One region of the Intrasporangium calvum DSM 43043 genome, then DNA from elsewhere that is predicted to be linked to it. Evidence: riboswitches for the same ligand, from Rfam matches in the RefSeq annotation. Region 1 holds a riboswitch; the other holds the start of a gene.

What was found. A riboswitch is a leader RNA that binds a small molecule or an ion and turns the genes downstream of it on or off. The one in region 1 is predicted to bind glycine.
Region 2: linked by a shared signal. The riboswitch ahead of gcvP (aminomethyl-transferring glycine dehydrogenase) and the one ahead of gcvP (aminomethyl-transferring glycine dehydrogenase) in region 1 are both predicted to bind glycine.

The regions. Positions count from the first base shown of each region.
Region 1 is NC_014830.1:2,046,731-2,050,132, forward strand. Features, by position in the region: gene gcvP (aminomethyl-transferring glycine dehydrogenase) at 1-1,348, opposite strand, end outside; glycine riboswitch at 1,430-1,544, opposite strand; gene INTCA_RS09200 (MerR family transcriptional regulator) at 1,590-2,174, opposite strand; gene INTCA_RS09205 (bifunctional nuclease family protein) at 2,328-2,822, opposite strand; gene ftsR (transcriptional regulator FtsR) at 2,950-3,402, opposite strand, start outside.
Region 2 is NC_014830.1:3,961,915-3,965,316, forward strand. Features, by position in the region: gene gcvP (aminomethyl-transferring glycine dehydrogenase) at 1-1,292, opposite strand, end outside; glycine riboswitch at 1,344-1,438, opposite strand; glycine riboswitch at 1,439-1,535, opposite strand; glycine riboswitch at 1,712-1,816, shown strand; gene cycA (D-serine/D-alanine/glycine transporter) at 1,947-3,402, shown strand, end outside.

The sequences.
Region 1 (3,402 bases):
CGGCGAGGACGGTGTCCAGCGTGGCCGCGGTGCTCGTCTCGTCGAGGCTCAGCGAGACGTGGTCGTCGTCGACCCGTCGAAGGTTGACGCCCCGCTCCAGCAGGTCGCGGACGACGCCGTCGGCTCGACCGGGAACAGAGACCGTCAGCGTGTCGAAATGGGTCTCGGTGACGACGTCCACGCCGCCGGCCCGGAGAGCCGCACGGAGGCGAGCGGTGTGCGACTGGATCCGCTGGGCGATGCCGGTCAGGCCCTCGGGACCGTGCCAGACCGCGTACATCGAGGCCATGACGGCGAGGAGCACCTGGGCGGTGCAGATGTTGGAGGTGGCCTTCTCCCGACGGATGTGCTGCTCGCGGGTCTGCAGCGCGAGGCGGTAGGCCGGCTTGCCGTGCGCGTCGACCGACACGCCGACGAGACGCCCGGGCAGCTGGCGCTCGAGGCCCTGGTGAACCGACATGTAGCCGGCGTGCGGGCCGCCGAAGCCCATCGGCACGCCGAGCCGTTGGGCGCTGCCGACTGCGATGTCGGCGCCCCACTCGCCCGGCGGCACGACGAGGGTGAGGGCGAGCAGGTCCGCGCAGGCGGTGACGAGCGCCCCGGCAGCGTCGGCGGCCTCGGCAAGAGCGCGCCAGTCGAGCACGGCCCCGGTCGCGTCGGGATACTGCACGACGACCCCGACCACGGTGGCGCCGTCAGCGGCAGCGCCCAGGTCCTCGGCCGAACGGACCCCTCGCAGATCGGCGACGACGAGCGGAAGTCCGATGGCGGAGGCTCGGGTGTGCATCACGGCGATGGTCTGCGGGAAGACCCGCTCGTCGACGACGACCACGCCGTCCGCGGCACGGGAGGCCCGGTGCATGAGGGACATCGCCTCCGCGGCCGCGGTCGCCTCGTCGAGCAGGGAGGATCCGGCGATGTCGAGGCCGGTCAGGTCGCTGACGACCGTCTGGAAGTTGAGCAGGGCCTCGAGTCGACCCTGGGAGATCTCAGGCTGGTAGGGCGTGTAGGCGGTGTACCACGCCGGGTTCTCGAGGACGTTGCGGCGCACGACGGGGGGCGTGACGGTGCCGTAGTAGCCGAGGCCGATGAGGGAGGTGAGCACGGTGTTGCGGGCGGCGAAGCCGCGCAGCTCCTCGATGACCGCGGACTCGCTGTCGGCGGCGTCGACCCGGAGCGCCTCGGTCGACCTGATGGCTCCCGGGATGGCCCGGTCGCACATGGCGTCGAGGCTGGGTTGACCGACGATGCCCAGCATCTGCTCGATGTCGTCGGCGCGGGGACCGACGTGCCGGCCCACGAAATCGGCGAAGGGGGTGTCGAGCGTGGCTGGGGACTGGGAAGACATCGGGGCTCCTGACGGGACGAGCGGATGACACACGCTCCCCGTCTGTCGGCGTCGGCGGCAGTGCCCACGTCCTCCAGGGTGCCTCGCCACATGGTCCGGGTGCCTGAGAGGTTCCGGGGATGTTGCCCCTTCGGCGCCGAGCCGAGGTCAGGCGACAAGCGCCTCACGTCGACCCGGTCTCTCCCATGTGGGTTGGACGGCACGGCAAACCTACCAGCCGCTCACCGGATGAGTGAGCGCCTCAGGAGATGCGGCGCGCCTGCCGCCGGGCGGTCAGCTCGTCGTCGGGGTGGTCCGACGGCTCCGAGTCCTCCGCGCGCTCACTCGGGAGCTGGGCCAGCTCGCCCTCGACCTCACGCCAGACCCGACCCACGGCGATGCCGAAGACTCCCTGCCCGCCCTGCACGAGGTCGATGACCTCGTCGGCGGAGGTGCACTCGTACACGGAGGCGCCATCACTCATCAGGGTGATCTGGGCGAGGTCCTCCACACCCCGCTCGCGCAGGTGCTCGATCGCCACGCGGATCTGGTGCAGCGAGACCCCGGTGTCGAGGAGTCGTTTGACCACCTTCAGCACGAGGATGTCGCGGAAACCGTAGAGACGCTGGGTCCCAGAACCCGTGGCTCCGCGCACGGACGGCTCGACCAGCCCGGTCCGGGCCCAGTAGTCGAGCTGACGGTAGGTGATCCCGGCCGCGCGACAAGCCGTGGGCCCGCGATAGCCGGCGTCCTCGGTCAGGTCCGGGAGGTCGTCGGAGAAGAGCATCCCCTGCGAGGGGAACGGTGGCCGCCGGCTCGCCGGGGCGGCATCCTCGATGGCGGCCATGCGAGTTCCTCTCGTTCGGGTCCGGGCGTCGAGCAGACGACATCCAGGTAACTACAGGCACGTTGTTCACTTCGACGGTAGGACCACGACCGGGCACCGTCAATCACCGGGGTCCCGAACGGCGCCGTGTCGTACCGGACCCCGCGGCGACGATCAGGGCTCCTGGGCCGGCCCGGGCTCACCGGGGTGCTCGAAGTCCTCTGCGGAGACATGGTCGAGGAACTCCTTGAACCGCTCGACCTCGTCGTCCTCATCAGAGGAGACCACGATCGCGGCCTCGTCGAGAATGCTCGGATCGACCAGGACCTTCGACCCGGTCCGCAGGGCCAGCGCGATGGCGTCAGAGGCTCGTGAGCTGATCTCCGTCGTGCCGTCGATGATGAGGGCGGCGTGGAAGACGGAGTCCTTGAGAGCGACGATCCGCACCTCGGTGAGCTGGTGCCCGAGAACCGCGAGGAGGTCGCGCATCAGGTCGTGCGTCAGGGGCCGTGGGGGGACCACTCCCTGCTGCGCGTAGGTGATGGCCGCCGCCTCCGGTGCCCCGATCCAGATCGGCAGGTACCGACCACCGTCCCGCTCTCGCAGCAGCACGATCGGCTGGTTCGTCGGCATCTCCACGCGGACGCCCAGGACGTCGACCTCTCTCACCACTCCACCGTACCTCTAGCGCGGCCCGGCGACCCTGTCACCGGGCCGGGTTCGCGGGTGGGTCGTCCGGCCCGGGGCGGCGGACGAGGGCGGTGCGGGCAGCCGGTGAGGTGCGGACCCCCCGGGGTCAGCGCTCGAGGCCGGAGCGCACCAGGGCGACGTGCAGGGCCACGCAGGCCGAGAGGATCTCCGCGGTCCGCTCCTCCTTCGACCCGCTCCCCCGTCGGGTGGCCAGGACCTGGTCGACGAGGCCGATCTCCCGGTCCGCGGCGGTCCGGAAGGGTCGGAGGTGTCGAGGTTCGAGCCCGTGCTCGGCCAGCCTTCGGGCCGCGACGGCGACGGAGACCGCTTCGGCGGTGAAGTGGCCGGTGCGGTCGGCGCGCAGCAGGCCGAAGCTCTCGAGCGCAGCGAACATGGGCTTGTCGATGCCGCTCGCCTGCCGCAGCTCAGGACCGGTGAGCCGCACTCGGGCGCGGGGGCGGAACGCCGCCGGTTCGGGACCGACAGGATCCGGCGTGGGGAGGTCGGGCTGCGGCCGAACGGACTCCGTGCCTGGGTCGGCCAGACCACGGTCGAGGGC
Region 2 (3,402 bases), 1.9 Mb from region 1:
TCCACCTCGCGCAGGTGGACCCCTCGTGCAGCGGCAGCGGCGACGATCTCGGCCGCCCGGCCCGGGACCTTGGTCAGCACGGTGTCGAAGTAGTCGTCGTGGACGACCTCGACCCCGGCGCCGCGGAGCGCGTCGCCGAGGGCCACCGCCTGACGGTGCACCCCGGAGGCGATCGCACGCAGGCCCTCGGGGCCGTGGTAGACGGCGTACATCGAGGCGACGACGGCGAGCAGGACCTGCGCGGTGCAGATGTTCGACGTCGCCTTGTCCCGGCGGATGTGCTGCTCGCGGGTCTGGAGCGCGAGCCGGTACGCCGGGCGGCCGGCGGAGTCGACGCTCACGCCGACGAGGCGGCCGGGGATGGAGCGCTCGAGTCCGTCCCGAACCGCCATGTAGCCGGCGTGCGGGCCGCCGTAGCCCATCGGGACGCCGAACCGCTGGGTCGAGCCGACCGCGATGTCGGCGCCCCAGTCGCCGGGCGCGGCGAGGAGGGTGAGGGCGAGCAGGTCCGCGGACACGGCGACGAGAGCACCGCGCTCGTGGGCCGCGGCCGTGAGAGCGGCGTGGTCCCGAACCACCCCGGAGGCGCCGGGATACTGGACGACGACGCCGAAGAAGTCCTCCTCGGGCAGCCCGTCGGCGAGGTCGGCGACGTGGACCTCGACACCGATCGCCGCACACCGGGTCCGCAGCACCGCGATGCTCTGGGGGAAGAGGTCGGCGTCGACGACGATCCGCTCGGCCTTGACCTTGCTCGTGCGACGCATGACCGTCATGGCCTCGGCGACAGCGGTCCCCTCATCGAGGAGGGAGGCGTTCGACGTCGTCAGCCCTGTGAGATCCGCCACCATGGTCTGGAAGTTGATCAGGGCCTCCAGGCGGCCCTGGCTGATCTCCGGCTGGTACGGCGTGTAGGCGGTGTACCAGGCCGGGCTCTCGACGACGTTGCGCCGGATCACGGCCGGCGTGACGGTGCCGTAGTAGCCCAGGCCGAGCATCGCCTCGGCCGAGTCGTTCTCCTCCGAGATGGCGCGCAGCTCGGCCTGCACCTCCGCCTCGGACAGGGGTTGTGGGAGGGAGAGCGCCGCGGGGTTGCGCACCCCCTTGGGGACGGCCCGGTCGACGAGCGACTCGAGCGACTCGTAGCCGAGCTCGGCCAGCATCTTGGCCTGGTCATCGGCCGAGAAGCCGATGTGCCGCGAGTGGAAATCCACTGAGGTGGAACCAGACTGCGGCAGAGCCGGCAGCTGGGAGGCGGCGGGGGTGTGCGACAGCGGAGAATGGTGCGTCATTGCGGGAGGCTCCCTGGTCGGTGCGCGCGTCAGAGCGCGACTGGATGGTCACCTCCCCGCTCTGTCATTGGACCTGAGAGCTTCACCGGCCTCTCAGCCGGCTTGCACCGTGGGTGCAGGACGCGGTCCTGCTTTCCAGAGTTCGCCTCATCGCAACGGTCATGGGGGCCTGAGAGATTCTGGGGAGAAGTTGCTCCTTCGGCGCCGCGACTGGCTGGTCGCGAACTCTCCCGCTGCGATTCGAATGGCGGATATGGAGTTTGTCGCGATCACGGTAGGTGCCGCGGGGCTCCCCGTCAATGCGTGACCACCTGATGGTGAACAGCGGTTCAGCAAGACATCCGACATCTGGACCGGGGGCTTGTGCCGTCCCGACGTCAGGTCTACCGTCCGGCGCACCATCTAATTGAAAATGCCATCGAGCTGTGGCGGGAGAGTCCCGTCGTCCTCAACGAGGACGTTCGGGCGCCGAAGGAGCAAGTCCTCCCCTGGAATCTCTCAGGCCCCCGTACCGCCACCGGCTGGGCAACTCTGGAAAGCTGCCGGGCGCCACGCCCGGACACCGACGGTGCAAGCGGATGACTCCGCGAATCTCTCAGGTCCGAACACAGAGCGGGGAGGGACCACTCATCCCCTGCCGGAACGGACCGGACCATGCCTCAACTCAGCAACGGCGCTGACACCCTGATCGCGCCTCCCCCCGCACCTCCGACCCCCGAGGCTCGGGCGGCCGAGGCGACCAGCGCGGAGAGCCCGCACCTGGCGCGCTCCCTGTCGAACCGCCACATCCAGCTCATCGCCATCGGCGGCGCCATCGGCACGGGGCTCTTCATGGGCTCCGGCAAGACGATCTCGCTCGCCGGCCCGTCGGTGATCTTCGTCTACATGATCATCGGCTTCATGCTCTTCTTCGTCATGCGGGCGATGGGTGAGCTGCTCCTCTCCAACCTCAACTACAAGTCGTTCACCGACTTCGCCGCGGACCTCCTCGGGCCGTGGGCCGGCTTCTTCACCGGCTGGACCTACTGGTTCTGCTGGATCGTCACCGGGATCGCCGACATCGTCGCGATCGCCGGCTACGTGCGGTACTGGTGGGCGGACCTGCCGCTCTGGATCCCGGCGGTCTCCGCGATCGTCCTGCTGCTCAGCCTCAACCTGCCGACGGTCAAGGCGTTCGGCGAGACCGAGTTCTGGTTCGCGCTCGTGAAGATCGTCGCGATCGTGACGCTCATCGTCGTCGGCATCGTCATGGTGTTCAACTCGTTCACCGCGCCGAACGGAGCCGAGGCCTCGTTCACCAACCTGTGGAACGACGGCGGGATGTTCCCCACCGGTGTCATGGGCTTCGTCGCGGGCTTCCAGATCGCGGTCTTCGCGTTCGTCGGTCTCGAGCTCGTCGGCACCACGGCCGCCGAGACGAAGAGCCCGGAGCGGACGCTGCCGAAGGCGATCAACTCGATCCCGATCCGGATCATGCTCTTCTACGTCGGAGCGCTCGTCGTCATCATGGCGGTCACCCCGTGGCGTGAGATCGTGGCCGACAAGTCCCCCTTCGTGGGCATGTTCAGCCTGGCCGGCCTCGGGATCGCCGCCTCCCTCATCAACTTCGTCGTGCTGACGTCGGCCGCGTCCTCGGCCAACTCGGGGATGTACTCGACGTCGCGGATGATCTACGGGCTGGCCCTCGAGGGCGATGCCCCGTCCCGGCTCCGCCGGCTCACCAAGCGCAAGGTGCCCGCGAGCGCCCTGTTCTTCTCCTGCGTCTTCCTCCTCGGCGGCGTCGCGCTGCTCTACGCCGGCACGTCGATCATGGAGGCGTTCACCGTCGTCACGACGATCTCGGCGCTGCTCTTCATGTTCGTCTGGTCGATGATCCTCATCTCCTATCTGGCCTACCGGCGCAAGCACCCGGAGCGGCATGCCCGTTCCGCCTTCAAGCTGCCCGGCGGGGTCGTCATGGTCTGGGTCGTGTTCGGCTTCTTCGGCTTCCTCCTGTGGGCGCTCACCCAGCAGGCCGACACGCTGCGCGCCCTGCTCGTGACGCCCGTCTGGTTCGTCGTCCTCGGGGTGGCCTGGGCGATCGTCCGGCGCCGCCCGCACCACGTGGCCC